One region of the Streptomyces sp. AB3(2024) genome, then DNA from elsewhere that is predicted to be linked to it. Evidence: riboswitches for the same ligand, from Rfam matches in the RefSeq annotation. Region 1 holds a riboswitch; each other region holds the start of a gene.
The links. A riboswitch is a leader RNA that binds a small molecule or an ion and turns the genes downstream of it on or off. The one in region 1 is predicted to bind cyclic di-AMP.
Positions count from the first base shown of each region.

Region 1 (10,999 bases):
GCCGAGCGGGACTGGCCCTCGAACTCGTACTTGCCGTCCTTGTAGAACTCGGACGCGGCGACGTCGAGCGCGAGCGCGATGTCCTTGCCCGGGGTGTAGCCGGCCTGCTTGATGGCCTCGATGATGAGGTCGAGCGCGGCGCGGTTGGACTCCAGGTTCGGGGCGAAGCCGCCCTCGTCGCCCAGGCCGGTGGAGAGGCCCTTGGTGTGCAGGACCTTCTTGAGGGTGTGGTAGACCTCGGCACCCCAGCGCAGCGCCTCGGAGAAGGACTCCGCGCCGATCGGGGCGATCATGAACTCCTGGATGTCGACGTTGGAGTCGGCGTGCGACCCACCGTTGAGGATGTTCATCATCGGAACGGGCAGCAGGTGCGCGTTCGGGCCGCCGAGGTAGCGGAAGAGCGGCAGGTCCGAGGCCTCGGACGCGGCGTGCGCGACGGCGAGGGACACGCCGAGGATGGCGTTGGCGCCGAGGGAGCCCTTGTTGTCGGTGGCGTCCAGGTCGAACATGGCCTGGTCGATCAGGCGCTGCTCGGTGGCGTCGTAGCCGACGAGCTCCGGGCCGATCTGCTCGATGACGGCGAGGACGGCCTTCTCGACACCCTTGCCCATGTAACGGTTGGGGTCACCGTCACGGAGCTCGATGGCCTCGAATGCACCGGTGGAGGCGCCGGACGGAACGGCAGCACGGCCGGTGCTGCCGTCGTCGAGGCCCACCTCGACCTCGACCGTGGGGTTGCCTCGGGAGTCCAGGATTTCCCGGGCTACGACGACGTCGATGGACGGCACGAGCATCTCCTTCTGGGATGTGACGCTGGATGTGCGGTGGCGGGTGGCCGTGGGACGGCCTTGCCGACTAGAGCCTAACCGGCTCCGGGCACTGGGCCGGTCGCCGCCCGGGTCCTGGGACGAAAAAGGGCCCGAATACCCCTCTTCCCTGACATAAGACCCTCACCCGTTCGCCCTCGGCGGTATCCGCCGCAGGTCGGCGGCAGTGCACAACACACCGCCGCCCGGCGCGTGGAAGACGCGCCGGGCGGCGGGAAGCACTACGGGCCGGGCCCGGTGATGCGGTGTTACGAGGGAGTTCAGCTGAGCTTCAGCTTCTGCCCCGGGAAGATCATGTCGGCGTCGTCGACGATGTCCTTGTTGAGGTCGAAGAGCTTCTCCCAGCCGCCCTTGACGCCGTTGGCCTGGGCGATGGTCCCGAGGGTGTCGCCCTCCTTGACCTCGTACGAGCCGTTGCCGGTCTTCACGGTGCCGGCCCCGGGGGCCTCGGCCTTCGGGGTGGACGGCTTCGCCGGGGCGGGCTTGGACGGGGTCCAGTTGCCCGAGCCGGAGCCGGACGCCTTGGTCTCGGTGTCGGCCTTCGGGGTGGAGGGCTTCGCCGGGGCGGGCTTCGCCGGGGCCGGCTTGGTGTCCGGCTTCGGCTTCGACGGGGTGGTGGTCGAGCCGCCGCCGTTGTACGCGGAGTTGGACAGGCCGACGCCGCAGGACGGCCAAGCGCCCTTGCCCTGGCCCTTGAGGACCTTCTCGGCGATGGCTATCTGCTGGGACTTGGAGGCCTTGTTGGCCTGCGCGGCGTACGCCGTGCCGCCGTACGCGGCCCACGTGGAGGACGAGAACTGCAGGCCGCCGTAGTAGCCGTTGCCCGTGTTGATGGACCAGTTGCCGCCGGACTCGCAGGAGGCGACCTTGTCCCACTCGCTGACGGTGGCGGCGCTCGCGGAGCCCGCGGCCATCAGCGGGGCGGCGACGGCGACACCGGCGACACCGGCGAGCGTGACGATGCGGACGGCCTTGGAGCCGCGACGGTGCTTGCCCTTGCCGGAAAGCAGCATGGAGTTCTCCTCACCGACGCCTTCGAGGTGAGCTGTCGGGTTCGGGCGGATGAGTTGCCCGGTCACGTGTCGAGCACGTGGCTTAACCCCTAGCCGTTCGCGGCCGTCTCTCAACGGCCCTTCCCGGCGCCTACCTTGGTTCCCCCGCTCCTGCCTTCGGCGCTTGACGCGACGACTGTTCCCTCCGTCCGCCGGCAGGATTCGGCGATGCGGTCGAAGGAGCCCGCGGTGGCGAGCGATTCAGAAGGTAGGCAGGTCTCTCCCCGATGTTCAACGCGCGACATCAGGGAGAAACCGGCCTACTTGCATTCCTCAAATGGGCGTTTTCGCAGGTGAGGGCGGGGTTTGTGGAAGTTCCGGAATGAGACACGCCAGTTGACCGGAAGAGACGCATGTCTCATTTGCCGATAACGGACATTCAGGCCTTTCCGGATGCCCGAACTGCCCTTATTTCTTGGTTAGATCCAGATTCTGGCCGGGCTTGATGAGGTCCGCGTCCCCGCCGATGACCTGCTCGTTGGCCTGGTAGAGGGCGGTCCAGCCCCCCTTGAGCCCCTTGGCGTTCGCGATGTCGGCGAGGCTGTCGCCCGCCTTCACCGTGTACGTGGGGTCCGGGGTGCCCGACGGCGTGCCGGGCGCGGCCGGCACCTCGACGGCAGCCGGGCCGCGGTGCTTGCCCGCGCCCTCACCCTTCTCCGCGGCCGGAGAGGCCGGGGTGACGCCGGGGGTCGTCGGAACCGGGGAGGCCGTCGGGTCCACCGGGGCGGTCGGGCTGACCGGGGCCGTCGGGGAGACCGGGGCGGTCGGGTCCACCGGGGTGGTGGGGCTGACCGGGGGCGTGGTGGTCGGCGCGGTCGGGTCCGGGTCCGGCATGACGGGCAGTCCGGTGTTCGGGCCCAGCGGGTAGTCCGGCAGCCCGCTCGGGCTCGTGGACGGGGAGGCGCCCGGCTTCGCCGGCTGCGGTGTCGGGGCCCCGAAGTCGGTGGCGCGGCCGCTCGAACTCGAATCGGGCACGGCGCTGTCCGGCCGGGTCGGGGTGGGGGCGACGGGCCCGCGGCGGTTGCCGGGGTCCACCTGCGGGGCCGGACCCTGCTGGGTCAGCCCGGCCGAGGCGGAGCACAGCGGCCACGCCTGGGGGCCCTGGGAGGCCAGTACGGTCTCGGCGACCGCGATCTGCTGGGAGCGGCTGGCGAGGTCGGGGCGCTCCGCGTAGGCGAGTCCGCCCGCGTTCTTCCACTGCTCCAGGCTGAACTGGAGGCCGCCGTACGCCCCGCTGCCGGAGTTGGCGCTCCAGGTGCCGCCGCTTTCGCAGTCGGCGACCTTGTCCCACGTGGCGGTGTCGGCTGCGCTCGCGTTCGTGGCGGCGAGCAGCGGCAGGGCCAACGCGGAGCCGGTGACTCCGGCGGTGACGACCAGGGCTGGTACCTGGCGGGGGCGTCTGTGGCGGCCGTTCCCGGGAAGCATGTGGCTGCACCTTTCGCATAACGGCGGGGTAACGGCAGAACCTAGCCGCCTTCGAACGGATGTCACAAGTTCGGGCCGGGGCTGACTTCCGGTCAGCCGATCGGTTTCCGCCGCCGGGTTGCCGGACCCCGGTGTTTCAAGGTGTGAAGCGGACGGGGAGGGTGCGCAGGCCCCGCATGATGAGCCCGCCGCGCCAGCGCAGGTCCGTAGGGGGAACGGCAAGTTCCAGATCCGGCAGACGCGTCAGCAAAGTCGCGAGCGCCGTCTGGCCTTCGAGACGGGCGAGGGGGGCGCCGAGGCAGTAGTGGATCCCGTGGCCGTATCCGAGGTGCTGATTGTCACTCCGGGAGAGGTCGAGGGTGTCCGGGTCTGCGAACCGGGCGGGGTCGCGGTCGGCCGCCGCGAGGACCACCAGGACGGGATCCCCGACGGCGACGTCCTGCCCGCCGAGGGTCAGCGGCTCGGTCGCGAAGCGCCAGGTGGCCAGTTCCACCGGCCCGTCGTAGCGCAGCAGTTCCTCGACGCCGGTCTCCAGGAGGCCGCGCTCCCCCGCCGCGAGGGAGTCCTGCAGGCGCGCCCGCTGGTCCGGGTTCACGAAGAGGGCGTGCAGGCCGTTCCCGATCAGGTTGACCGTGGTTTCGAAGCCGGCGAACAGGAGGATGAAGGCCATGGCGGTGGCCTCCGTCTCCGTCAGGTGGTCCCCGTGGTCGCTCGCCCGGATCAGGTCCGAGATGAGGTCATTGCCCAGATCATCCCGCTTGCGGTGGATCAGTTCCCCGAGATAGGTACGGATCTGCTTCACGGAACGGGCCACACCGCCGCGCGGTCCCCCGCCGTGCCGGATCATCATCCCGGCCCAGTCGCGGAAGTCGTCCTGGTCCTCGCGCGGTACACCGAGCATCTCGCAGATGGCGTAGATGGGGAGCGGGAACGCGAACTCATGGATGAGATCGGCCTCCCCGCGCTCCGCGTCGCCCGCCTTCTCGACGATCCTGTCGATCAGGTGGTCGGTGAGCTCCTGCACGCGCGGGGTGAACTCGGCGACCCGGCGCGGGGTGAACGCCTTCGACACCAGCCGCCGCAGCCGGGTGTGGTCCGGCGGGTCGATGTTCAGCAGGTGCGTCATCAGCTCCGCCTTGCGCTCCCCCGGGATCCCGGTCTTCCCCTTGGCGTGCGCGGGTTCCGCGTGGTGTGCCGGGTTCTTGCTCAGCCGCTGGTCGGCGAGGGCCTGGCGGGCGTCGGCGTAGCGGGTCACGAGCCAGGCCTCGACCCCGCTGGGGAGCTTCGTGCGGTGCACCGGGGAGTGCTCGCGCAGCCAGGCGTAGGCCGGGTAGGGGTCGGTCGCGAACTCCCAGTCGAAGAGGGTCGGCCCCTGGGAGGGGGAACCGTCGGCCGCGGGAGTGGAGGTCTGCTCATGCACCTGACGACGTTATCCCGGCCGGAAGCCGCGATCCCATATGGGCGGTTCGTCGCGGCTGTCCGTAGATGGCCCATCGCTTGACCTCGGCTTCCACGACATTCCTACTTTCGGATTTGTGGACGTGAGGATCTTGAAAAGCAGTTTCGCGGTGGTGGAGAGACGGGCCGAGCACGCGGTCAAGTTCTTCTACTCCCACCTCTTCTGGCACCACCCCGGACTCCGCGCCCTCTTCCCTGCCTCCCCCGAGGAAATGGAGCGCCAGCGCGACCGCCTCTTCGCCGCGCTCACCCACGTCGTCGCGGAGCTGGAGAGCGAGACCCTCCTCCCCTATCTACGCGACCTCGGACGCGACCACCGCAAGTTCCTCGTCGGCCCCGAGCACTACGCGGCCGTCGGCGCCAGCCTCCTCGCCGCCCTCGCCCAGACCTCCGGCGAGGCCTGGACCCCCGTCGTCGAGAAGGCCTGGACCGAGGCCTACCAGGTCATCGCCGACGCGATGACGGCCGGCGCCGCCGTGAGCGCGGAGCCCCCCTGGTGGGACGCCGAGGTGGTGCGCCACCTGCGGTACGGAGAGGACATCGGCGTGCTCACCCTGCGCCCGCACGTCCCGCTCCCCTACCGGCCGGGCCAGTACGTCAGCGTGAGCAGCGAACGCGTCCCGAGGACCTGGCGCACGTACTCCCTCGGCAACGCGCCCCGCCCCGACACCACCGTCGACCTGCACGTGAGCCGTATCGAGGGCGGCCGGCTCAGCACCACGCTGGTCCGCGACGTCCGGCCCGGCGAGCTGCTGCGGCTCGGCGCCCCGGGCGGCGCCCTGGTGCTGCGCCGCGAGGACCGGCCCGTCACCCTCATCGCCGCCGGCACCGGGTGGGCGCCGGTCCGGGCCATGCTGGAGGACCTCGTGGCGCACCCTCCCGATCAGGACGTGCGCCTCTTCGTGGTCGCCCGGGACGGCGCACACCTCTACGACCGCCCGCTCATCGACGGGTACGCCGCCTCCTGCCGGTGGCTGTCCGTCACCTACATCACCCCCGCGCCCGGACGGCACCGCAACCAGGCCACCGGCCGGCTGGCCACCGCCCTCGGCAACCGGGCCCTGTGGCGGGAGCAGGACGTCCACCTCAGCGGCCCCGCACGGTTCGTGGAGGAGACCGCGGGTCTCCTGGAGGAACTGGGCGCCCGTCCCGACCGGCTCTTCCACGACGCCGTCCCCGCCTCCGCCGCCGCGCGGACCCGGCCCCTGGGCTTCGGCGAGTGGTTCCTGGGCCGCCCCGACCCGCACTGGCACAACCCCGCGGGACGCGCCCCGCGCGACACCCGCTGAACCGGGCGCCGCCGCCCGCCCACCGCCTGCCGTCCTACCGCCTGCCGCCCGCCGCCCTGCCGCCCGCGGACCCGGGCCGCCGGCTCAGCCGACGCCCTCGGCCACCCTGATCGCGTCCCGGTACGCGCGGGCCGCCGCGCGCAGCGCCGTCTCGGGGTCGGTCCCCGCCGCCTCGGCGCGCGCCGCCAGCGCGAGCAGTTCGTAGCCGACGCCCTCGCCACGGGGCAGTTCCACGTCGATGCCGCCCGCCCGGACCCGGCCGGCGAGCTTGGCCGCGAGCGCGAGCCCCGGCTGGCCCAGCGGGATCCCGTCGGTGACCGACTCCCGCTGCTTCTCGACCGCCTTGGTGGCCTGCCAGTGCGCGCTGACGTCCTCCGGGGAGTCCGCCCGGGCGTCCCCGAAGACGTGCGGGTGGCGGCGGACCAGCTTGTCCACCAGGTCTCCCGCGACGTCGTCGATGGAGAAGGCCGCCTCCCGGCCTTCCCCTTCCCCTTCCCCTTCTTCCTCTTCCTCTTCCCCCGCTTCCGCCCGGCCGGCCTCCTCGGCGATGCGGGCGTGGAAGAACACCTGGAGCAGCACGTCGCCGAGCTCCTCGCGCAGCGCCGCGCGGTCGCCGTCCTCGATCGCCTCGACCAGCTCGTACGCCTCCTCGATGGCGTACTTCACCAGCCCCTCGTGGGTCTGCCGGGAGGTCCACGGGCATTCGCGCCGGACCCGGTCCATCACCTGCACCAGGTCGAGCAGGCGCGCTCCGGGCAGGTCGTAGGAACCCGGCAGCAGTTCCAGGTCGGGCATGCTGACGCGGCCGGATCCGGCCAGACGCGCCAGTCCGTCCGTGAGCCGCTGGTCGCCCTCGCCGCCCGGGATCACCACGACCGTACGGCCGCCCGCGCACGCGTCGACGAGCCCGTGCGCGTCGGGCACCTCCCGCGCCACCTCCACCCCCGCCTCGCGCAGGTACGGCAGCTGCGGGTGGGCCGGATCGGCGCACAGCACCAGGTCCGCGGCGCGCAGGGTCCGCCAGGCCGGCCAGGAGAGCAGGCCGGGGGCGACCCGGTGGCTGGCGGTCAGCAGGACGATCCGGCCGGGGCCGGCACCGGCTTCGGCGGGGGCACCGGCGCGGGCATCGGCGGAGGCGGCGGGGGCGGGTTCGGCGGTGTGGTCGGTCACCCTCCGAACCTACCTCCGCCCGCGCGCGTCAGGCTCCGGCGGGGCCCGCCTGCTCGGGGCGGGTCCGCTGGGTGATCCACGGGGTCTGCTGGTCACCGAGGATGATCTGCTGCGCGTCCCAGCGGCCGTAGCGCGGGTTGACCTCGATGTGCAGGGCCTTCGCCGCCTGCCCGAGCTCGGCCAGGGCCTTGTCCTGGCTGCCGTAGTGCGCGAAGAGCTTGTCGCGCAGCAGCTTGAAGCGGGTGTCCGCCTCCAGCTGGTCCGGCGCCAGCTGCGCCTGCTGCAGCGCGGCCGCCGCGAGCTCCTTCTCCCCGCCCGCCTGCTGCAGCTGCGCCTTGCGGACCTCTTCGATCTCCCGGGTGTTCACGCTCAGGCCCGCGTCGTCGGCGGCCCGCTCCAGGACGGCGGTCTGGATCATCTTGTTGAGTTTGAGGCGCTCCAGTCCGGCGGTCGCCTCGATGAGCTGCGCACCCTGCCCGGAACGGTTCTGCGCCGTACGGACGTCGTTGACCTGGGCCTGGAGCGCGGAGGTGGTGATGCGTTCCCCACCGACGACGGCCGCCGTGCCGGGGCGCGTCCCGCCCGAACAGGCGGCCAGGAGGGGGGCCGCCGCGAGGAGGGCGGCGGAGACGGAGAGCGCTGTGCGACGGTGCAAAGGAGCCTCCAGGGCCGGGAGATTGTGCGTCGGTGCACAAGGGCCGTGCGGTGATCGATGGTATGCAGTCAGGGTGGTACGGGCCACCGCTTCGACCAACGATTCGGGGGGTGTTGGGGTGCGAGTTCACCCCCCGGCCACCGCCCTGCCCACCGTTCCTGGGATGGTCGCTCCACCATGTCGACACAGCAGCTCGCCCCGCACCGCGTCCCCGACCGCCCCGTCCCCGCTCGCCCGCGCCGCTCCGCGCGGCGGGCCGGCCTGGTGGGGGCGGCGTTCGCGGCGCTGGTCACCGTCGTGGCCGTGTGCGGCGGGGACGCCACCGCGCGGGTCTTCCCGTACGGGCCCCGCCACCGCAGCGTCAACGACCTCGGCAACCAGTTCGTGCCGTTCCACGCGCACCTGTGGGACCTGCTGCACGGGCAGGCGCGGGGCGGTCTCCTCTTCAACTGGCAGTCCGGGTACGGGACCAGCTTCCTGCCCGACCTGGGGACCTATCTGACGAGTCCCTTCGCCGTGCTGGTGGCGCTGTTCCCGCGCCAGGACATCGACCTCGCGGTGTACGTGGTCACCGTGCTCAAGACGGCGGCCGCGGCGGCGGCGATGGCCTGGCTGCTGCGCACCCAGCGGCCGGGGCCCTGGTGGGCCGCGGGACTGCTGGGGGCCTCGTACGCGCTGTGCGGCTGGTCGGTGATCGAGGCCTCCTACAACCCGATGTGGCTGGACGGGCTCATCGCCTTCCCCCTGCTGTGCCTCACCGGCGAGTGGGCGCTGCGCGGGCGGCGGCCCGTACTCGGGGTGCTGGTGGTGGCGGTGGGCTGGACCGCGAACTTCTACACGGCGTACATGGCCACCCTGGGTGCGGCCCTGGTGCTGGTGGTGCGGGTGGTGCTGACCCGGGAGGGCGTACGCGAGCGGGCCAAGGTGGTCGGGCGGGCCGCGGGGACCGTGCTGGTGGGGATCGGGCTGGCCGCGCCGGTGCTGGTGCCGCTGTTCCTGAGCTCGAAGCAGGCCTATCCGGGGTGGTCCCGCCCGTTCGGTCCGGTGCCGTGGTCCGACCTGTTCGCACGGCTGATGCCGGCGACGTACTCCTTCAACTCCCCCGCGGTGTTCGTGGGCACCGGGACCCTGCTGCTGGTCGCGGCGCTCCCCTTCCACCGGGCCCTGCCCGCCCGGACCCGGTGGTGGTGGGCGGGGCTGGTGACGGCGGTGCTGCTGTCGCTGCAGTGGGAGCCGACCCACCTGGCCTGGCACCTGTTCGCCACCCCGAACGGGAGCGCCTACCGGCAGACCTTCGTGCTGGCCGGGATCGTGGTGATCGCCGCCTGGACGGGGCTGGCGGCCGGACTGCCCTCCGGGCGGGCGCTGGCGGCCGGGGCCGCGGTGCTGGCGGCGGCCGGGCTGTGGGCGAGCGGCAGCGCCCTCACCACCACCTGGGGGTACGCCCTGTCCGCCGGCGGGCTGGCGCTGACGGCCGGGGCCTGGTGGGCGCTGCGCCGGCCGCGGCTGCTGCTGCCCGCCGCCGGTCTGCTGGCGGCGGTGCTGGTGGCGCAGGCCGCGGCGACGACGGCGTACGGCCACAAGGGCAAACTGGCCGGGCTGGACGACTACCCGTCCTGGAACGCGGCGCACACCCGGCGCGCCGAGGCCCTCGCGGGCGCCGAGGGCTGGCCCGCGTACCGCACCGACGCGGGCCGGCCGGCGCTGTCCGGCAACGATCCGATGCTGCTGGGCGGCGAGGGCGGCTCGTACTACAGCAGCCACACCCCGGACGTGTTCACCCGCACCATGCAGGCGCTGGGCGCGGGCTGGACCTCGCGGGGCCGCAACGTGCAGAGCATCGACAACCCGGTGACGGACGCGGTGTTCGCGGTCGGCGCGCGCCTGGAGCCCGACGGCACGATCGCCCGCGCCGAGGTCCCGCCGCTGGTCACCGTCCACCCGGCGGGCCCCGAACCGGCTTACGGGGAATCCCCCTTCGCCAACCAGGAGCTGCTGCTGGGCGCGAAGGTCTACGAGGACCCGGTCGCGCCCGGCGTCTGCCGGGCGGGGACGGAGGCCTACCTGTGGGCCCCGGAGTACAACGCCACGGCCCGCCTCGCCGGTGGCCGCCCGTTCCGGCTGAACGGCAGCGCCCCCCGCAACCGGGCGGCGCTCCAGCCGCTCGGGCTCTCGCGCGGGCCCGCCTCCAGGCTGATCTTCGACCGGCCCGCCCCGCCGCTGTGGGAGCTGTCCTGCCTGGACCGGCCCCGCCTGACGGCGGCGGTGTCGGCCCTGCGCGCCACGGCCGCCACCTCCGTACGGGTCACCGCCTCGGGCCTGCGCGCCACCCTGCCGCCGGGCAGCCGGGGCACGGCCGTGGTCGCGGTCCCGGCGATCGCGGGCTGGACCTGCGACGGCCGCCCGGCCCGGTCCCGGCTCGGCCTGCTGGCCGTCCCCGTGGACGGCCGCACCACCACCCTGAGCTGCTCCTTCCGCCCCCCGGGCCTCGTCCCGGGCACGGCGGCGGCCGGCCTGTCGGCGCTGGTGGTGCTCGGCCTGGCGCTCGGGCGCCGGCGGCGGGTGCGGTGACGCGGGGATCCTCTGCGCCGGGTCGCCCGGTCCCGGGAGCGCGGTCCCGGTCCCGGCCGGGGGGTCAGCGCACCTGGCCCAGCCACTGCAGGGTGCGGCGGACGTCCACCGCGAGGGGGTGGCCCGGCCCGTGGACGCGGTCCGTGTCGTACAGGAGGCGGACCAGGGTGTCGTGCGCCGCCGGGCGGTCGCCCAGCGACAGCAGCAGGTGCGCTATCCGGCGGCGGACCTCCAGCGGGAGCCCCGGGTCCGGGTTGGCGTAGTGGTTTTCGAACAGGGGCAGCAGCGACCGGTACTCGGCCAGGGCCGCCGCCGGCTCGCCGAGCTGCTCCAGGCACTGCGCGGCGTCGTAGCGCAGGCGCAGCGCCTGCGGGTCCCCGGCCGGGAACTCGTCCGCGAGGCGCCGCAGTTCGGGCAGGGCGCGGCGGAACTGGCCGTCGTCCATCAGGGTGGCGGCGTACTGCTTGCGCAGCGAGCGGACCACCGGGGAGTGCTCGCCGTGCTCGGCGGCCGCCGCCGGGAGGATCCCGCCGAGGATGTCCACGGCCCGGG
Region 1 covers NZ_JBGWAB010000087.1:13,993-24,991, forward strand. Annotated here, with positions in the region: gene eno (phosphopyruvate hydratase) at 1-794, opposite strand, end outside; gene ACEPPI_RS27670 (transglycosylase family protein) at 1,088-1,840, opposite strand; cyclic di-AMP (ydaO/yuaA leader) riboswitch at 1,843-2,012, opposite strand; gene ACEPPI_RS27675 (transglycosylase family protein) at 2,288-3,304, opposite strand; gene ACEPPI_RS27680 (cytochrome P450) at 3,441-4,724, opposite strand; gene ACEPPI_RS27685 (globin domain-containing protein) at 4,846-6,051, shown strand; gene ACEPPI_RS27690 (nucleoside triphosphate pyrophosphohydrolase) at 6,136-7,221, opposite strand; gene ACEPPI_RS27695 (SurA N-terminal domain-containing protein) at 7,250-7,876, opposite strand; gene ACEPPI_RS27700 (YfhO family protein) at 8,054-10,447, shown strand; gene ACEPPI_RS27705 (protein kinase) at 10,512-10,999, opposite strand, start outside.

Region 2 (10,999 bases), on a different contig from region 1:
GACCACGGAGGAGATGCTGGACAGCTTGACCGACTCGGTCGAGGTCGTCGCGTACGGGGACGGGGACCCGGCGTCGGCGGCCTGCTCGTCGGTGTGGCTGACGATGAAGCGGTTGCCGGTCAGGACCAGCACGGTGACGTGCCGGCGCACCTCGTTGGAGTCGAAGGTGGTCTCCTGGTGGACCAGGTACGACGAGATCGGCTCGCCGCCGACGGCGGCCTCCACCGCCTCGGCCACGAGGGCCGGGTAGTAGCCGCTGCGCTCGATCGCCGCGCGGAGCAGCCCCTGGGTCGTCGTACCGGATTTCGCCATGAGGTCCATCCTAAGGCCCGTACGGCGTCCCCCTACCTGCCCGGCGCTCAGTAGCTGGGCAGGGTGCGCGGGCCGAGGTCGGTCCGGGCGGGCGGGTGGGCCACGCGGACGGTGGCGCTGAGCACGGAGAGGCCTTCCGCGGCGACGACGACCGGCTCCAGGGCGACCCCGGTCACCTCGGGGTGGTCGTCGACGAGCCGGGACAGGCGCAGCAGCAGTTCCTCCAGGGCTGGGGTGTCGACGGGGTCGCTGCCGCGCCAGCCGAAGAGGAGCGGCGCGGTGCGGATGGAGCGGATCAGGGCGGCCACGTCGCGGTCGGTGGCGGGGACCAGGCCGTGCGCGGTGTCGCCGAGGAGCTCGAAGGCGACCCCGGCGAGCCCGAAGGACAGGACGGTGCCGGCCGCGGGGTCGACGACGGCGCGGACGACGGTGTCCACCCCGCGCGGGGCCATGGCCTGGACGACGGGGAGCAGCTCGCCGGGCTTGCCGAGGGCCTCGGTGAGCTCCTCGTAGGAGCGGCGCAGCTCGGCCTCGGTGGTCAGGTCGAGGCGTACGCCGCCCAGGTCCGCGCGGTGGCGCAGGTGCGGGGCGGTGGTCTTGAGGGCGACCGGGTAGCCGAGGATCCGGGCCGCGCGGACGGCGGCGTCGGGGCTCGGGGCGGGCAGGACGGGCCTGACGGGGATCCCGTAGCGGCCGAGCAGGTCGCGGGCGGCGGCCTCGTCCAGGGTCAGGACGGCTCCCTCGGGGACGCCGTCCAGCAGGGTGGCGAGGCGGGCGGCGGCGCCGCTCTCGTCGATGTCCTCGTACTCGGGGACCTGTCCGGCCTCGGCGTTCGCCCGGCGCCACTCGGCGTACCGGACGGCCTCGGCGACGGCCTTCACGGCCCGCTCCGCCGCGGGGTAGGCCGGGATCCGGCGGGCGGCTTCGGCCGGGGTGGCGGCGGGCGCGGGGGCCTGGGCACGCGCCGGGGCGGGGGCGGCCGGGGCGGGGGCGGTCGTCGGGTCCGGCCCGGCGGGGCCTGGCGGGGTGGGGGGCGCGGCCCGGACTGCGGAGAGGGCCGCGACCAGCTCGACCAGTTCCACGTGCACCACCGCCACGGGCTTGCCGGGCACCTCGGCCGCGGCCTGCCGCAGCGCCTCCGCGAGGTCGTCGGCGAGCGTGCGCTCGCTCACCCACGGGATGGCGTTGACGACGACGGTGTCGCAGTCGTCCGAGGCCAGGGCCGCGGACAGGGCGGCGCGGAAGTCGGCCGGGGAGGCGGCGGTGGTCAGGTCGAGCGGGGGCAGCGGGCGCAGCCCCTCGGTCAGGCAGGCGTCGTAGGTGAGCACGCCGAGGGACTCGGAGTTGCCGAGGATCGCCACGCGGGGGCCCGCCGGAAGGGGCTGTCCGGCCAACAGCAGGCCGACGTCCACGAGCTCGGTGACGGTGTCGACGCGGATGACGCCGGCCTGGCGGAGCAGGTCGGAGACGGTGGTGTCGGGGAGCCGGGTGCCGGGGACGAGGTGTCCGGCGGGGGTGTGCCTGCCGCCGCGGGCGACGACCACCGGCTTGACGGCGGCCGTGCGGCGGGCGAGGCGGGTGAACTTGCGCGGGTTCCCGAGGGTCTCCAGGTACATGAGGGCCACGTCGGTGGCCTCGTCGTCGTACCAGTACTGGAGGATGTCGTTGCCGGAGACGTCCGCCCGGTTCCCGGCGGAGACGAAGGACGACAGGCCCTCGCCGCGCCGCAGCAGTCCGGACAGCAGGGCGATCCCGATGGCTCCGGACTGGGTGAACAGGCCGATCCGTCCGCGGGCGGTGGCGGGGGCCGGGGCCAGGGAGGCGTTGAGTTCCACGGCGGGGGCGGTGTTGATCACCCCGAAGGCGTTGGGTCCGATCAGGCGCATCCCGTAGGAGCGGACCTGGCGCACGAGTTCCCGCTGGCGGGCCAGTCCGCCCGGGCCGCTCTCGCCGTATCCGGCCGACAGCACCACCAGTCCCTGTACGCCGTGCTCCCCGCAGGCGGCCACCGCGTCCGGGACCCGCTCCGCGGGGACGGCGATCACGGCGAGGTCGACGGGGGCGTTGATGTCGGAGACGGTGCGGTAGGCCCGCACGCCGTCCAGCAGGTCCCCCTCCATGCCGGGGGCGCGGGCCTCGTTGACGGCGTAGAGGTGTCCGTGGAAGCCGCCGTCGCGCAGGTTGCGCAGGGCGGCGGAGCCCACGCCGGATCCGGAGCGGCTGACGCCGACCACCGCGACGGAGCCGGGGGCCAGCAGGCGCTGGACGGACCGGGCCTCGGCGCGCTGCTCACGGGCCCGCTGGACGGCGAGGGACTCGGCGGTGGGTTCGAGGTCGAGGGTGAGGTGGACGGAGCCGTCCTCGAAGCTGCGCTTCTGCTGGTAGCCGACGTCCGTGAAGACCTTGATCATCTTGGTGTTGGCGGGCAGCACCTCGGCGGCGAACCGGCGGATGCCGCGTTCGCGGGCCACCGCGCCGATGTGCTCCAGCAGGACGGAGGCCACCCCGCGGCCCTGGTGGGCGTCCTGTACGAGGAAGGCCACCTCGGCCTCGTCGGCGGGCGCGGAGGCGGGACGGCCGTCGGGGCCGATGCGGTCGTAGCGGACGGTGCCGATGAACTCCCCGCCGATGGTCGCGGCGAGGCCCACGCGGTCGACGTAGTCGTGATGCGTGAAGCGGTGCACGTCGCGGTCGGAGAGGTGGGGATGGGGGGCGAAGAACCTGTAGTACTTCGACTCCTCCGAGACCTGCTCGTAGAAGCTGACCAGCCGGCCCGCGTCCTCGGTGGTGATGGGGCGGATCCGGGCGGTGCCGCCGTCGCGCAGCACGACGTCCGCTTCCCAGTGGGCCGGGTACGAGGGGTCCGACGCAGTGGTCATGGAGCCACCCTAAGGGGCGATGCGCGCCGGTGGACGGGCGTGCCCGACGGGTGGGACCGCGTGCGCGCGGCGAATCCGTCACACCAGGGCGAACCAGTGCAAGCTGGGGAGGGTCGAACGGCGGTGGATCCGGGTCGGACGTCGGTCCGGGCAGTCCGGGTGTCGTGAGAGACTGGTCTAGACAACCGTAAGAACCTGAAGGGCATCACCATGGCAGAGCGCCGCGTCAACGTCGGCTGGGCCGAGGGCCTGCACGCTCGTCCCGCCTCGATCTTCGTCCGCGCGACGACCGCTTCCGGCGTCCCGGTGACCATCGCGAAGGCGGGCGGCGACCCCGTCAACGCCGCTTCCATGCTGGCTGTCCTGGGCCTGGGCGCCCAGGGCGGCGAGGAGATCGTGCTCGCTTCCGAGGCCGATGGCGCGGACGTCGCGCTGGACCGCCTCGCGAAGCTGGTCGCCGAGGGCCTTGAGGAGCTCCCGGAGACCGTCTGACCCTTCGGGTCCGGTGCCGGTGAAGCCGCAGTCCCCCCACCCCGGGGACTGCGGCTTCAGTGTTTTTCCGTCCCGGCCGATCGCACGCGTCCGATCGCACGAATTCCGGCCGGACGAATTCCGGCCGCAGGAATTCGGCAGGGCGCGGCAGAGGAATTTTCGGACAGCACGACGGCCGACGGAAATGCGCACGGCGGGAAAAGCGGGCATGCCGCATTCGCCGGCCCGGCATACCCTTTTGTATACGCGGCGCTTGTTAATGCCGGCCGCTCGCCGTGTGTACGGCAGGTTGCGAAGTCCTCACCCTCGGCCGGTGCGCCGCTGCCGCCCGCTCCGCGTGCAGCGCGGTGAGGGCCGCGGCCCGCTCCGCGTCCCCGCGCGCCACCGCGTCGACGATCGCCCCGTGCTCCGCCCAGGAGTCCACGGGCCGCGCCGGGGGCTCCACCACGTACATCCAGGCGATCTTGCGCCGGGTCTGGGTCAGCAGGGCGATCAGCCCGGGGCTGCCCGAAGCCTGGGCCAGGGTTTCGTGGAACCAGCCCCCCAGGGCCCGCAGGTCCTCCCCCTGCGCCTTGCGGGCCCGCTCCCGGCCCAGCCTGACCAGGCCGCGCAGGACCTTCAGGTGGGCCTCGGTGCGCCGGCGGGCCGCCCGTGAGGCCGCCAGCGGCTCCAGCAGCATCCGCAGCTCCAGGAGGTCGGCGGCCTCCTGGATGCTCGGCTCGGCCACGCAGGCGCCGGCGTGGCGCCGGGTGGTGACGAAGCCCTCGGACTCCAGGGTGCGCAGCGCCTCGCGGACGGGGACCCGGGAGACGCCGTAGCGGCGGGCGAGCACCTCCTCGGTCAGCCGGCCCCCCGGCCCGAAGAAACCGGAGACGATGTCGTCGCGGATCGCTGTGCATACCGCGTGCGCAGGAATACGCAAGGCCGGACCTCCGCTGGATTCACCGCCGGCACCGTCGCCGGATTCTTGACCGTGCTGCGACTCTATTGCAGCACACGATAATTTCCGATGACGGCCCGATATCCGAAACATTTCACTGCGGAGGGGGACGCGAAGAAGGCCCCGGCTCGGAGAGCCGGGGCCTTCTTCGTACTGCGGAGGTGCGCGGTGCGTGCGGTCAGACGCCGACGCCGTGCTGGCGCAGGTACGCCAGCGGGTTGATGTCCGTGCCGTACGTGGCGCCGGTGCGGGCCTCGAAGTGCAGGTGCGGGCCGCTGGAGTTGCCCGTGGAGCCCGACAGGCCGATCTGCTGGCCCGCGGTGACGCTCTCGCCGACGGAGACGTTCAGCGAGAGCAGGTGCCCGTACTGGGTGTACGTACCGTCGTTGTGCTTGATGACGATGTTGTTGCCGTACGCGCCGCCCCAGCCCGCCTCGACGATGGTGCCCGCGCCGACGGCGTGGACCGAGGTGCCCTCGTCCGCGTGGAAGTCGATGCCCGTGTGGCTGCCGGAGGACCACATGCCGCCACCCGCGCCGTACTGGGTGCTGACGTAGGAGCCGTCGACGGGAGCCACGAAGGTGTTGAGGCGCTTGCGGGCCTCCTCGCGGGCGGCGCGCTCGGCGGCCTCGCGCTCGGACTTCTCCTTGGCCTCGGCGGTCCGCTTGGCCTCGGAGGCGCGCTGCTTGGCGTCGGCCTCGGCCTGCGCCTGGGCTGCGACGGCCTCGGCGGCGACCTGCTGGGACTCGGCCTGGACCTCGATGTCGTCCTGGAGGCCGTCGGCGACGACGACCGCGCTCTGGCCGGTGTCCTCGACGGAGGGCGCGCTGTTGTCCGCGGCGAAGGCCGGGGCTGCGACGGCGGCGACCACACCCGTGGTGGCGAGGGCGGCTATGCCGGCGTAGCCGGCGGTCTTGCGGCTCAGACGGCTGGAACCACGGTGCTTGCCGGGAGCGGCGGTACGACTGCCAAACGCCATGAAGGGGCTGGTCCTTTCCTTCCCTCTCGCCTACCGGGTTAGCTGACGGGTTCGGAGCAGGAAGGTCTCCTACGGGCCCCTCTTGCGAGGTGGTCCGATTCACCCCAGGGACACATGTGGGTCCCCGGCTCCCCAGGCTCGCGCCTGACGGGGACTCGGCGATCGCTGCCCGGTGCCGCGGGTGCGGCGCGCACAACTGACGGACAGCAAGGGCGACGCTAGGCGGATCATCAGTCGATCGCCAAACAGACGAGCGCTTTTGTTGCGTACGCCACACCGCATAACCGCAACCACGGCTGCAAAGCAGACAAAAGGGGCCCCGACGGTGTCACCGCCGGGGCCCCTGTCACACCCCGGTGCCAGAGCGGCCCCGAAGCCCGAACACCGATGCCACGGAAGTCAGTTGGTGACGACGGTGACCTCACCGATGCCGAGCGCCCGCACGGGCTCCTCGATCTGCGCGGCATCGCCCACCAGGACCGTGACGAGCCGGTCCACCGGGAACGCGCTCACGACCGCCGAAGTGGCCTCCGCCGTACCGGTTTCGGCCAGCCGGGCGTACAACCGCGCCTGGTAGTCGTCCGGCAGCTCCTGCTCCACCTGGTCGGCGAGGGTGCCCGCGACGGACGCCGCCGTCTCGAACTTCAACGGGGCCACGCCCACCAGGTTCTGCACGGCCACGTCGCGTTCGGCGTCGGTCAGGCCCTCCGCGGCCAGCGTGCGCAGCACCTTCCAGAGGTCCTCCAGCGCCGGGCCGGTGTTGGGGGTGTCCACCGACCCGCTGATGGCGAGCATCGAGGCGCCCTTGCCGTCGGCGGTGGAGCGCAGCACCTGGCCGAAGGCCCGCACCCCGTAGGTGTAGCCCTTCTCCTCGCGCAGCACCTTGTCCAGGCGGGAGGTGAGGGTGCCGCCGAGGCAGTACGTGCCGAGCACCTGGGGCGCCCAGACGATGTCGTGCCGGTCGGGACCGATCCGGCCGATCAGCAGCTGCGTCTGGACCGCTCCGGGCCGGTCCACGATGACCACGCGGCCGGTGTCGTCGGCCGTCACGGGCGGAACCGGCAGCGGCTCGGCGGAATTCCCCGTCCAGGTGCCCAGGGTGTCGGCCAGCACGGCGTCCAGGTCGATGCCGGTCAGGTCGCCGACGATCACCGCGGTGGCGGTGGCGGGGCGCACGTGGGCCTCGTAGAAGGCGCGTACGGCCGCGGAGTCGATCCGCGCGACGGTCTCCTCGGTGCCCTGGCGGGGGCGGGACATGCGCAGGGTGGCCGGAAAGAGCTCCTTGGAGAGCTGCTTGGCGGCACGGCGCTGCGGGTTGGCCAGCTCGTGCGGGATCTCGTCGAGCCGGTTGCGCACCAGGCGGTCGACCTCGTTGTCGGCGAAGGCGGGTGCGCGCAGCGCCTCGGCGAGCAGGCCGAGGGCCTTGTGCAGGCGGGAGGCGGGCACCTCCAGCGAGACCCGCAGGCCGGGGTGGTCGGCGTGCGCGTCGAGCGTGGCGCCGCAGCGCTCCAGCTCGGCGGCGAACTCCTCCGCGGAGTGCTTGTCGGTGCCCTCCGACAGGGCGCGGGCCATGATGGTGGCCACCCCGTCGAGGCCCTCGGGCTCGGCGTCCAGCGGGGCGGCGAGGTTGACCTCGACCGCGACGACCTGCTGGCCCGGGCGGTGGCAGCGCAGCAGGGTCAGGCCGTTGGCCAGGGTGCCGCGCACGGGGGCCGGGAAGGCCCAGGGCTTGGCCTCGCCGGCCTGCGGGCGCGGGTGGAAGGTCATCGTGACGGCTGCGGTGTCGCTCACTGCTCCGCCCCCTCGTTCTCGTCGGACTCGTCGGAACCGGGCAGCGGCTCGTAGACCAGCACCGCGCGGTTGTCGGGGCGCAGCCGGGCCGCGGCCACGGCCTGCACTTCCTCGGCGGTGATGTCCAGGACCCGCTGGACGGCGGTCAGCGCCAGCTGGGGGTCGCCGAACAGCACTGCGAAGCGGCACAGTTCGTCGGCCCGGCCGGCCACGGTGCTCAGCCGGTCCAGCCACTCCCGCTCCAGCTGTGCCTGGGCGCGCTCCATCTCCTCGGCCGTGGGGCCCTCCTCGGCGAACCGCGCGAGCTCTTCGTCGACGGCCGCCTCGATGGCGGGTACCTCGACGCCGCTGGAGGTCTTGACGTCCAGCCAGCCCAGCGAGGGCGCGCCGGCCAGGCGCAGCAGGCCGAAACCGGCCGCCACGGCGCTCTGGTCACGGCGGACCAGGCGGTTGTGCAGGCGGGAGGACTCGCCGCCGCCCAGTACGGTCAGCGCCACGTCGGCGGCGTCGCACTCGCGGGTGCCGTCGTGCGGCAGCCGGTAGGCGGCCATCAGCGCGCGGGCCGGGACCTCCTCGACGATCTCCTCACGGAGCTGCCCGCCCATGACCTCGGGGAGCGAGCCGTCGCGCGGCGGCTGCTTGCCGTCGTGCGCCGGAATGGTGCCGAAGTACTTCTCGACCCACGCGAGCGTCGTCTCGGGGTCGATGTCGCCCACGACCGACAGGACGGCGTTGTTGGGCGCGTAGTACGTACGGAAGAAGTTGCGCGCGTCCTCCAGGGACGCGGCGTCCAGGTCGGCCATCGAGCCGATCGGGGTGTGGTGGTACGGGTGGCCCTCGGGGTAGGCGAGGGCGGTCAGCTTCTCGAAGGCGGTGCCGTACGGCACGTTGTCGTAGCGCTGGCGGCGTTCGTTCTTGACGACGTCGCGCTGGTTCTCCATGGACTCCTCGTCCAGGGCGGCCAGCAGCGAACCCATGCGGTCCGCCTCCAGCCACAGGGCGAGCTCCAGCTGGTGGGCCGGCATCGTCTCGAAGTAGTTGGTGCGCTCGAAGCTGGTGGTGCCGTTCAGGGAGCCGCCGGCGCCCTGGACCAGCTCGAAGTGCCCGTTGCCCGCCACGCTCGCCGAGCCCTGGAACATCAGGTGCTCGAAGAGGTGAGCCAGACCGGTCCGGCCCTTGACTTCGTGGCGCGAGCCGACGTCGTACCAGAGGCAGACGGCGGCGACCGGGGTGAGGTGGTCCTCGGACAGCACCACGCGCAGGCCGTTGGCCAGCCGGTGCTCGGTCGCTGTCAGGCCGCCGGAGCCGGCCTGAGCTGTGGCCGTGTGACCCATGGGCATGTGGTCCCTTCGATCGCGATGCAGAGATTTCTGTCAGACCTGCCACTGTATGCAAGCGCGTCGGCCACCGGAGAAGTTCCCGGGTCCCGCCCCCGGACTCCGTCCGGGGTGTCCCCGGGGTCGGAGTCGGCGTTGTCGGTGCCTCGGGCCACAATGGTCCGCGTCGACACCCGCCCGGACGGACCCGTCCGGGCACCCGTACACCCCGAACCTTGGTTAAGGAGCCGCGCAGCGATGGCCCGCCGCAGCACGAAGACCCCGCCGCCGGAGGACTTCGAGGAGAAGATCCTCGACATCGACGTCGTCGATGAGATGCAGGGCTCCTTCCTTGAGTACGCGTATTCCGTGATCTACTCCCGGGCCCTGCCCGACGCCCGGGACGGCATGAAGCCGGTGCACCGGCGCATCGTCTACCAGATGAACGAGATGGGCCTGCGCCCCGACCGCGGGTACGTCAAGTGCGCCCGTGTCGTCGGCGAGGTCATGGGCAAGCTGCACCCGCACGGTGACGCCTCGATCTACGACGCCCTCGTGCGCATGGCCCAGCCCTTCTCGATGCGGCTGCCGCTGGTCGACGGCCACGGCAACTTCGGCTCGCTCGGCAACGACGACCCGCCGGCCGCGATGCGTTACACCGAGTGCAAGATGGCCGACGCGACGTCGCTGATGACGGAGTCGATCGACGAGGACACCGTCGACTTCACCGCCAACTACGACGGCCAGGAGCGCGAGCCCGTCGCCCTCCCCGCCGCCTACCCGAACCTGCTGGTCAACGGCGCCTCCGGGATCGCCGTCGGCATGGCCACCAACATGGCCCCGCACAACCTGGGCGAGGTCATCGCGGCCGCCCGCCACCTGATCCGCTACCCGGAGGCCGACCTGGAGGCGCTGATGCGCTTCGTTCCGGGCCCCGACCTGCCCACGGGCGGACGGATCGTGGGTCTCTCCGGGATCAAGGACGCCTACGAGAACGGTCGCGGCACGTTCAAGATCCGCGCCACCGTGGCCGTGGAGGACGTGACCCCGCGCCGCAAGGGCCTGGTCGTCACCGAACTGCCCTTCACGGTCGGTCCCGAGAAGGTCATCGCGAAGATCAAGGACCTGGTCGGCTCGAAGAAGCTCCAGGGCATCGCCGACGTCAAGGACCTCACCGACCGCTCGCACGGCCTGCGCCTGGTCATCGAGATCAAGAACGGCTTCCACCCGGAGGCCGTACTGGAGCAGCTGTACAAGCTGACGCCGATGGAGGAGTCCTTCGGCATCAACAACGTCGCGCTGGTCGACGGCCAGCCGCTGACGCTGGGCCTCAAGGAACTGCTGGAGGTCTACCTCGACCACCGCTTCGAGGTCGTGCGGCGCCGCAGCGAGTTCCGCCGCGGCAAGCGGCGCGACCGCCTGCACCTGGTCGAGGGCCTGCTGGTGGCCCTGGTCGACATCGACGAGGTCATCCGGATCATCCGGGACAGCGACAACTCCGCACAGGCCAAGGAGCGCCTGATGGAGCGCTTCTCCCTGAGCGAGATCCAGACCCAGTACATCCTCGACACCCCGCTGCGCCGCCTCACCCGCTTCGACCGGATCGAGCTGGAGTCCGAGCGCGACCGGCTGACGGGCGAGATCGACGAGCTGACCGGGATCCTGGACTCGGACAGCGAGCTGCGCAAGCTGGTCTCCAGCGAACTCGCCGCCGTCGCGAAGAAGTTCGGCACCGAGCGCCGCACCGTGCTGCTGGAGTCGGCGGGCACGGCGGTCGCCGCGGTCCCGCTGGAGGTCGCCGACGACCCCTGCCGCGTGCTGCTGTCGTCCACCGGTCTGCTGGCCCGTACGGCCAACGCCGAGCCGCTGCCCGAGGAGGAGGGCGGCTCCCGCGCCAAGCACGACCTGATCGTCTCGCAGGTGGCCGCCACCGCGCGGGCCGACGTGGGCGTGGTGACCTCCTACGGGCGCCTGCTGCGGCTGTCGGTGATCGACCTGCCGCAGCTCCCGGACACCCACGCCGCGCCGAACCTGGCGGGCGGTGCCCCGGTCGCGGAGTTCGTCTCCGGGCTGGAGGCCGACGAGACGGTGATCTGCCTGATCTCGCTGGACGAGTCCTCGCAGGGTCTGGCCCTGGGCACCGAGCAGGGCGTGGTCAAGCGGGTCGTGCCGGACTACCCGGCCAACAAGGACGAGCTGGAGGTCATCACCCTCAAGGACGGCGACCGGATCGTCGGCGCGGTCGAACTGCGCACCGGCGAGGAGGACCTGGTCTTCATCACCGACGACG
Region 2 covers NZ_JBGWAB010000008.1:55,916-66,914, forward strand. Annotated here, with positions in the region: gene ACEPPI_RS05620 (DUF5998 family protein) at 1-312, opposite strand, end outside; gene ACEPPI_RS05625 (GNAT family N-acetyltransferase) at 360-3,191, opposite strand; gene ACEPPI_RS05630 (HPr family phosphocarrier protein) at 3,402-3,683, shown strand; gene ACEPPI_RS05635 (GntR family transcriptional regulator) at 3,940-4,605, opposite strand; gene ACEPPI_RS05640 (M23 family metallopeptidase) at 4,802-5,602, opposite strand; cyclic di-AMP (ydaO/yuaA leader) riboswitch at 5,615-5,773, opposite strand; gene ACEPPI_RS05645 (M16 family metallopeptidase) at 6,002-7,369, opposite strand; gene ACEPPI_RS05650 (M16 family metallopeptidase) at 7,390-8,727, opposite strand; gene ACEPPI_RS05655 (DNA topoisomerase (ATP-hydrolyzing) subunit A) at 8,968-10,999, shown strand, end outside.
Region 2: another riboswitch for cyclic di-AMP. It lies ahead of ACEPPI_RS05640 (M23 family metallopeptidase); the one in region 1 lies ahead of ACEPPI_RS27670 (transglycosylase family protein).

Region 3 (8,441 bases), on a different contig from region 1:
GCGCCGCGAGGCGGCCCCGCCGAGCACGGCGAGGTTCTCGGCGTGCCGCCGGATCCGGGTGGCGAGGTGGTCGACGTGGAAGAGCTCCTTGAGCAGATCGGGGTCCTCGACCGTGTCCTCCAGCTCGTCGAGGAGGGAGATCTCGCGGTGCACGAGCGACTGAAGCCGGCGCGCGAGGTTGACGAAGACCTCCACCTTGCGGTCGCTGTCGCTCGGGGCGGCCGGGACGGCCAGTCGCAGCAGGGTCGTGTGCGCCTGTTCCCGGGCGCCGCGCAGCTCCTGCGCGAGCAGCCAGAACTCGTCCACCCCGGCCGGATCGGTGGCCGCCGGCGGACCGCTCGGCCCTCCGCGCACCGGCCGTCCCGGACTCTCCCCCCGCTCCAGCCGCTCGGCGGCCGTCCGCAGCTCCTGCCGGCCCCGCACGCTGGAGCGGCGCAGGGCCTCGCAGCGGTCGCGCACGGCCTTGGCCGCCCGCTGCGCGCCGAGCAGGGCGCAGGCGAGGGCGCCGACGACGAGCAGGGCGCAGCCGGTGAGGACGGGCCACAGCCGGGCGTCGCGCGCCCCGGCGCCCCCGCCGAGCTGGAGGGTGAAGATGACCGCGGCGGTGCCGCTGAGCCCGGCGGCGAGCGTGGGCAGTACGGCGGCGCGCAGCAGCTGGGGGCGTATCTGCCGGCCGGGTCCGGTGACAGCGTGGCTCGACGGGGCGTGGCGGGCGGCGCGGAATCCGGACATCGGCGTCCTCGGTACGTGGGGCCCGGCCACCGGCGGTCCCGGGGCCCGGTATTGATCACCGGATACCCACGCTAGACCGCATGCTCCCGCCCCTGACGCCCAGTTGGGGAACTTCGGCGGGCTGCTTCCCGCTCCCGATGGAGCGCTCGTACGAGAGGCCGAATGCGCCGGGAGCGCGTACCCCGGCACGGCCGGGGGGGGCGTACGCCGCCCGGCCCGCGCTCCCGACGAACCCCGGGAGCCCGGGCGTCCGACCGGCCCCCGGGCCCCACGGTCCGCTACGCCCCCACGGCCTCCGGCTCGCCCTGTCCGGCCGGTGCCGGGGCGACGGGAGCGGCCGCGGGCCGCGCCCGTACGGAGGTGGCCGTCACCGGGGCCGGGGGCGCGGCCACGAAGGGGCGCCACCAGGCCTGGTCCGGGGCGTCGGCCGCGCCCGGTTCGAAGGGCTGGCCCGGGATCGGCAGGGCGACGGCCGCCCCGGCCGCCCCCGCGGCGGCGACGGTCCCCTCGCCGGGCTCGTCCCACGGGTGCGGGGCCAGGTTGAAGGTGCCCCAGTGGATCGGCAGCATCGTCCCGTGCGGGAGTCCGCCCTGGAGGTCGAGGTGGGCCTGGATCCCCTCAGCGGGGGTCATGTGGATGTCCGGCCAGTACTCGGAGTAGGCGCCGATCTGGATCATCGTCGCGTCGAAGGGGCCGTGCGCGGCGCCGATCTCCTTGAAGCCGGGGAAGTAGCCGGTGTCCCCGCTGTGGAAGATCCGGTGTTCCCCGCCCGTCACGACCCAGGAGGCCCAGAGGGTGAACTGCTGGTTGCGCAGCCCGCGGCCGCAGAAGTGGCGGGCCGGGGTGGCCGTGAGGGAGAGACCGGCGACCTCGGTCGTCTCGTTCCAGTCGAGCTCGCGCAGCCGGTCCGGTGCCACTCCCCAGCGCTCCAGGTGCGCGCCGACGCCGAGCGGGACGGCGAAGACGGTGTCCGTGCCGGCCAGTGCCTTGATGGTGGGCAGGTCGAGGTGGTCGTAGTGGTCGTGGGAGATCACCACGACGTCGACCTCGCCGAGGGAGGCCAGCGGCACGGGGACCGGGTGCAGCCGCTTGGGCCCGGCGAACGGGAAGGGGGAGCAGCGCTCGCCCCAGACCGGGTCGAAGAGCACCCTGCGCCCGTCGATCTCGGTGAGCACGCTGGAATGCCCCATCCAGGTCAGACGCAGCCCGCTGACCGGCGGTTTCCCCAGCTCGGCGAGGGTGGTGGGGTACACCGGGATGGGGGCGCCCGGGTTGCGCCGTACCCGCTGCTCCTTGTGGAAGTAGATCTTGGCGAACTCGACCATCGACCCGGAGGGCCTGGTCCGTGCGCCCACGGGGTTCTGGAAGACGCCGTCGGCGAAGTTCGGCGAGCGCAGGATCCGCTCCAGCCGTGCGCCGGAGGGGTCCGCGCCGAAGGCTTCGGGCCGCAGGGCGCGCAGCCGGGGACGCAAGGGAAGGGAGCCGGTCAAGGCACCTCCAAAGGTGCAGGACGGTGGGACGGTCTACGACTACGACCATCCCAACGCGCACCGGCCCCCGAGGATTCCGCGTACGGCCCGCGTGTCGGCCGGATCTCCCGGCCGACCTCCCCCCGGGCCCCTGCGCCGGCCTCCCGTGCCGGTCTCCCGGCGGGCGCCCCCGGCAGCCCTTCCCCCACGGGTCCGCTAGAGCGGCAGCAGGTCCGGGCGCTTGGCCTCGACGTGGTCGCCGGAGGACTCGCCGCGCAGCCGGCGGCCGATCCAGGGCACGAGGTGCTCGCGCGCCCACTGGATGTTGTCCCGGGTGACGTCCACCGATCCGCGCGGCGGGGTGGGCGGCCACGGCTGGTCCGGGTCGGCGGGGACCTCGTAGCCGAGGACCTGTGCGGCGCGGAGCGCGACACGGGTGTGGCCCTCGGGCGAGAGGTGCAGCCGGTCGCCGTCCCAGGCACGGCGGTCCTGCACCGACTTCAGCGACCAGAGGTCGAGGACCGGGCAGTCGTAGCGGTCGGCGATGGCGCGTACGTGCGCGCTGTACGTCGCGACCTTGCCCCGCAGGTGCTTGAGGACGGGGACGCCCCGGGTGTCGAAGCCGGTGGTGATCATGACGAGGCCGACGGCCCCGGTGAGGTCGGCCACCGCCGCCTCGAACCGTTCCGCCACGTCGTCCGGGTCACTGCCCGGCCGGATGATGTCGTTGCCGCCCGCACAGAAGGTGACCAGGTCCGGGGCGAGGCCCTTGGCTCTGGGCACCTGTTCGGCCACGATCTGGTCGAGGAGCTTGCCCCGCACCGCGAGGTTCGCGTACCGGAAGTCGTGCTCGTCGCGCTGATCGGCCAGGAGGACGGCGAGCCGGTCCGCCCAGCCGAGATAGGAGTCCCCGGGTCCCGGGTCCCCCACGCCTTCGGTGAAGCTGTCCCCGATCGCCGCGTACGAGCCGATGGTCTTGAGGTTCGTCTTCGTCGCTGCCACGGGACGACATCCTTCACCCCCGTCACCAACCTACGCCAACGTAATGAGGGGTTGACGGACCGTGATCTATACCACGCGGGGGATAAGGAATAAGTACACGTGGGGCCGGGACCCCCCTCAGGTCCCGGCCCCGCGCGTGTCCGTGCCGCTGCCGCGGCTCCCGTCAGACGTTCACGCCCTTGGAGCGGAGGTAGGCCAGCGGGTCGATGTCCGAGCCGTAGGACGGGCCGGTGCGGATCTCGAAGTGGAGGTGCGGGCCCGTCACGTTGCCGGTGGCGCCGGAGAGGCCGATGCGCTGTCCGGCGGTGACGCTCTGTCCCACCGAGACGGACAGCTGGGAGAGGTGGCCGTACTGGGAGTACTTGCCGTCGGCGTGGCGGATGACGACCTCGTTGCCGTACGCGCCTCCCCAGCCTGCGGAAACCACCGTGCCCGCGCCGACCGCCTTGACGGTGGTGCCGGTGCTCGCGATGAAGTCGACGCCGGTGTGGTAACCGGAGGACCACATGCTGCCGCTCTGGTGGTACGGGGTGGAGGTGCCGCCGTCGACCGGGGCGACGAAACCGGAACCGTTCGCGGGGGCCGCGGAAGCAGCGGGGGCCGCGGGCGCGGGGGGCGCCGGGCTCCGGTCGGGGGTCTTGGCCGCCGGTCCGCGCGAGGCACCGGACTCCGGTGCGGGGGTCGCGGCGGCGCCGTCGGCGGTGCCCCCGCCGGCCGCGGACGGTGCCTCGTCGGCCGCCGGAGTCCCGCTGGAGGATTCCTCGGCCGCGGCCTCAGGAGCCTTCGGCGCGGGGGTCCCGGCGCGGCCGCCCAGGGTCAGCCGGAGGCCCGGGTGGATGAGGGAGGGGTTCGCGCCGACGGCCTCGCGGTTGTCCGCGTAGAGCCGCTCCCAGCCGCCCTGGAGGTGGCGCTCCGCAGCGATCTTCGACAGGTAGTCGCCCGGCACGACGGTGTAGACGGCCTGAGCGGCGGAGGGGGCCGAGGCCGGAACGGCGACGGGGGCCCGGAGGGCCTGGGGCACCTGCGCGGGCGGAGCGGCCGGGGTGGCGGCGTGGGCGCCGGCGGCGACCGTCAGCGGCAGCGCGAGGGCGGCGCCACCGGTGCCGGCCACGGCGAGGCCGCGGGACAGGGAACGGGACTTCGGACGGCGGTGCTTACCCTTTGCGGGCATGACGAATTCCTCTCCGGCGCCTGCGAGGTGAGCTGTCGGGTTCGGACTGGAGATGTCCGGCCGCACCCGTGGAACACGCGTACGGCTTCACCCCGAGCCGCCCGGAAATGATCCGGAACGGCGACTTACCTGGTTCCCCCGCTCCTGCCGCGCGCGTCGATGGTCGGGTGCGGTTCCCGGGTGGCGGCAGGATGAGGCGGTCCACCCGGATCGATCGCGAAGGTAATCCAGCGGGAGTGCGCACAACAAGCCGTGAATTCCCTGACGGAATAGCAGGAATGAGGGATCAACGGAATTCCCGTCACCCTCCGTCCATTCCCCCGCGGCAACAGCCGCCCTGGCAAGGGAATTCGGATTTCGCGATCAGGCACGGACGGTCACCGTATGATCTGGCTCACGGGGCCTGGCGCGATCTCGCCTCCACCCATGGCAAGTTGTTCCCAACCAGAGCAATTCGGACACGCAGGACACGCGGAGGAGCGCACATGACCCAGCAGATACCCCAGCCCCCGCCGAGCGGCCCGGAGCCGGAGCACGGGCTCTCCGGAGTGCGCAATTTCCGCGACCTGGGCGGCCTGTCGACCGCCGACGGACGGAGGGTCAGGCCAGGACGACTGTTCCGAAGCGGACATCTCGCACATGCCACCGAAACCGATACGGAGTTCCTCGAATCCCTCGGGCTGCACACCGTCTTCGACTTCCGCAACGGAGCCGACCAGGCCCTGGAGGGCCCGGACGTCGAGCTGGCGGGCGTGCGCAACGTGAACATCCCGCTGTCGGATCCGGCCGACGGGCGGGAGTTCTGGAAGATGGTCCGCGACGGGGACCTCGCCCGGCTCCGCACCGTCCTGGGCGACGGCAAGGCGGCCACCCGCATGAGGGACTCGTACCGGACGATCATCCGCACCCGCACCGCCGAGCACGGCCGGGTGGTGCACGCGCTCGCCGAGGACAGCGTCCCGGCGCTGATGCACTGCGCCGCGGGCAAGGACCGCGCGGGACTGTCGATCGCCGTCACCCTGCTCGCCCTGGGCGTCCCGCGCGACGCGATCGTGGCCGACTACCTGGAGTCCAACGCCCCGCACAACCGCTACCGCGTCCGGCGCGGCGGCGACGCGCCCGAGGACCGCTCCCCCGAGGTCATGGAGCTGCTGGCCCCGCTGTTCGAGGCGCGCGCCGAGTACCTGCTCGCGGCGTTCGACACCATCGACGGCCGGTGGGGCGGGGTGGACGGCTACCTCGCCGAGGGCCTCGGCCTCGCGCCCGCCACGCTGGACCGGCTGCGCGACCGGCTCCTCGCCGACTGAGGCCCGGCAGGGGCCGTGGCGGGGGCAGTGCGGCGGGGGCAGTGGCGGGGGCAGTGGCGGGGGCAGTGGCGGGGGCAGTGGCGGAGGCCGCCGCACGGCCCCCGCCGCACGCTCGGCGGTTCGCTGCTCAGCGGTTGCCGACCGCCTGCTTGACCAGGGTCCTGCCGAAGTCCCACATCAGGCCGCCCCCGCCGTGCGCTTCGTCCATGACCTCACGGAACGCCCCGACGAACCGGTCCACGTCCCCTTCGTCCACGATCAGCGGCGGGATGAGCTTGATGACCTCCAGATGGTCGCCGGAGACCTGGGTCAGGATCCGGTGCCGGTTGAGCAGCGGCGCCACGACCATCTGCGCGAACAGCCCCTTGCGGGCCGCCTGGAGCACGGCCCAGCGGCTGCGCAGCCCCAGGGAGGACGGCCGGCCGAACTCGATGCCGATCATCAGGCCGCGCCCGCGCACCTCGTGCAGCAGCTCGTACTCGTCCACCAGCGCCGCGAGCCGCCCGCGCAGCAGGTCGCCCGTCGCGCGGGCGTTGGCCACCACCCGCTCGTCGTCCATGACGGCGAGGACCGCCAGCCCCGCCGCCATCGCCTGCGCGTTGGAGCCGAAGCTGGCGGAGTGCACCAGCACCCGGTCCATGGAGGAGTAGACCTTCTGGAAGATCCAGTCCTTGCCGAGGGTCGCCCCGACGGGGACGTAGCCGCCGGAGAGGGCCTTGGCCACGCACACCAGGTCCGGTTCCACGCCCGGCTCGTGCTGGTACGCGTAGAAATCGCCCGTCCGGCCGAGGCCGGTCTGGACCTCGTCCGCGATGAGCAGCGCCTTGTGGCGGTGCAGCAGTTCCTGTGCGGCGCGCAGGTACCCGGGCGGGGCGGCGAGCACGCCCTTGCCCTGGACCGGCTCGACGATCAGGGCGGCGACGTCCCCGCGCCGGAGCTCCGCCTCCAGGGCGTCCAGGTCCCCCATCGCGATCTTCGTGTCGGGCAGCAGCGGGGCGAAACCATCGCGGAAGCCGCCCTCCCCGTTGACCGACAGCGAGCCCGTGGTGAGCCCGTGGAAGGCGTGGTCGCAGTAGAGGATCCTGGGCCGGCCGGTGGCGTAGCGGGCGAACTTCAGGGCGGTCTCGACGGCCTCGGTGCCGCTGTTCCCGAAGAAGACCCGGTCCAGGTGGGGGCTGTGGCCGAGGAGCTTCTCGGCCAGCAGTCCGGGCAGCGGCTGGCAGTCGAAGCGGGTCAGGTCGGCGAGCTGGGCGTCCAGCACGTCGTGCAGGGCCCGGCGCACGACGGGGTGGTGCCGGCCCAGGCCCATCACGCCGAACCCGGCCAGCATGTCGAGGTAGTCGTTGCCCTCGTCGTCCCAGAAGTGGGCGCCCTCGGCCCGCACGTAGACCTTGTCGAAGCCGATGGTGCGCAGCATCCGGGGCAGCTGGTGGTTGAGGTGGCGGGCGTGCAGCTCGTAGCGCTCCCCGCCGCGCTCGGCCAGCAGCGCGGTGAGGTCGAAGCCCTTGCCCCCTCCGGGCGCGGACGTCATGACGAGGCGGCCCGGTTGCCGCCGATCGTCTCCCGGGCCGCGCGCAGGGACTCCTTGAGGGACCCCATGGTGGCGAGGACGGCGGTGGGCTCGTAGCCGCAGTGCGCCATGCAGTTCGCGCAGCGCGGGTCCTTGCCCCGGCCGTACTTGCTCCAGTCGGTGTCCTCGATCAGCTCCCGGTACGTGGGCACGTAGCCGTCGCTCATCAGGTAGCAGGGGCGCTGCCAGCCGAAGAGGGAGTAGTTCGGAATGGCCCAGGCGGTGCAGGGGAAATCCGCCTTGCCTTCGAGGAAGTCGAGGAAGAGCGGGGAGTGGTTGAGCCGCCAGCGCAGCCGGTTGCCTCCGGCGAAGGCCTTCTTGAAGAGTTCCCGGGTCTGTTCGACGCCCAGGAAGTGTTCCTGGTCGGGTGCCTTTTCGTAGGCATAGGCGGGCGAGATCATCATTTCGTCGACCTTGAGGTCGTCGTTGAGGTAGTTCAGCACCTCGATGATCGTCTGGGGTGTGTCGGTGTTGAAGAAGGTGGAGTTGGTGGTGACCCGGAATCCGCGGCGCTTGGCCTCCTTGATGGCCGCCACGGCTTCGTCGAAGACTCCTTCCTTGGCCACGGATTCGTCGTGGCGTTCGCGCAGCCCGTCGATGTGGACGGCGAAGGCGAAATACGGGGAGGGGGTGAACTTCTCGATCTTCTTGCGGAGCAGCATCGCGTTGGTGCAGAGGAAGACGTATTTCCGCCTGGCCACGAGCTGCCGCACGATCTCGTCGATCTGCGGGTGCATCAGGGGCTCGCCGCCCGCGATGGACACCATCGGGGCGCCGGACTCCAGGACGGCGCCGACCGCCTGGGCGACGGGCATGCGCTGCTTGAGCACCCCCGCCGGATGCTGGATCTTCCCGCACCCCTCACAGGCCAGGTTGCACGCGTAGAGCGGCTCCAGCTCGACGATCAGCGGGAACTTCTCGCGCTTGCGGAGCTTCTGTTCGAGAAGATAGGTCCCGACCCTGATGGACTGTCGCAACGGCATGGCCATCTGGCTCACCTCCTGGGGAGCAGCAACGAACGGTGCCAGTCATGGAACGCGGGCCGTACGGCACGCAGCACGCGGAAGGCCGATATTCCACCGCGCACCGTGCCGATACGGACGAGCTCGTGCTCCGGAGCGTCCACGATCACCCGGACGGCCGCAAGGGGACGGTCGGCGCCCCCGTGTGCGGTCCACAGGGTGGCCGCG
Region 3 covers NZ_JBGWAB010000197.1:737-9,177, forward strand. Annotated here, with positions in the region: partial or broken gene ACEPPI_RS38155 (sensor histidine kinase) at 1-732, opposite strand, end outside; gene ACEPPI_RS38160 (MBL fold metallo-hydrolase) at 1,011-2,222, opposite strand; gene ACEPPI_RS38165 (SGNH/GDSL hydrolase family protein) at 2,418-3,203, opposite strand; gene ACEPPI_RS38170 (LysM peptidoglycan-binding domain-containing M23 family metallopeptidase) at 3,367-4,374, opposite strand; cyclic di-AMP (ydaO/yuaA leader) riboswitch at 4,379-4,543, opposite strand; gene ACEPPI_RS38175 (tyrosine-protein phosphatase) at 4,860-5,681, shown strand; gene ACEPPI_RS38180 (aspartate aminotransferase family protein) at 5,809-7,212, opposite strand; gene hpnH (adenosyl-hopene transferase HpnH) at 7,209-8,240, opposite strand; partial or broken gene ACEPPI_RS38190 (1-hydroxy-2-methyl-2-butenyl 4-diphosphate reductase) at 8,246-8,441, opposite strand, start outside.
Region 3: another riboswitch for cyclic di-AMP. It lies ahead of ACEPPI_RS38170 (LysM peptidoglycan-binding domain-containing M23 family metallopeptidase); the one in region 1 lies ahead of ACEPPI_RS27670 (transglycosylase family protein).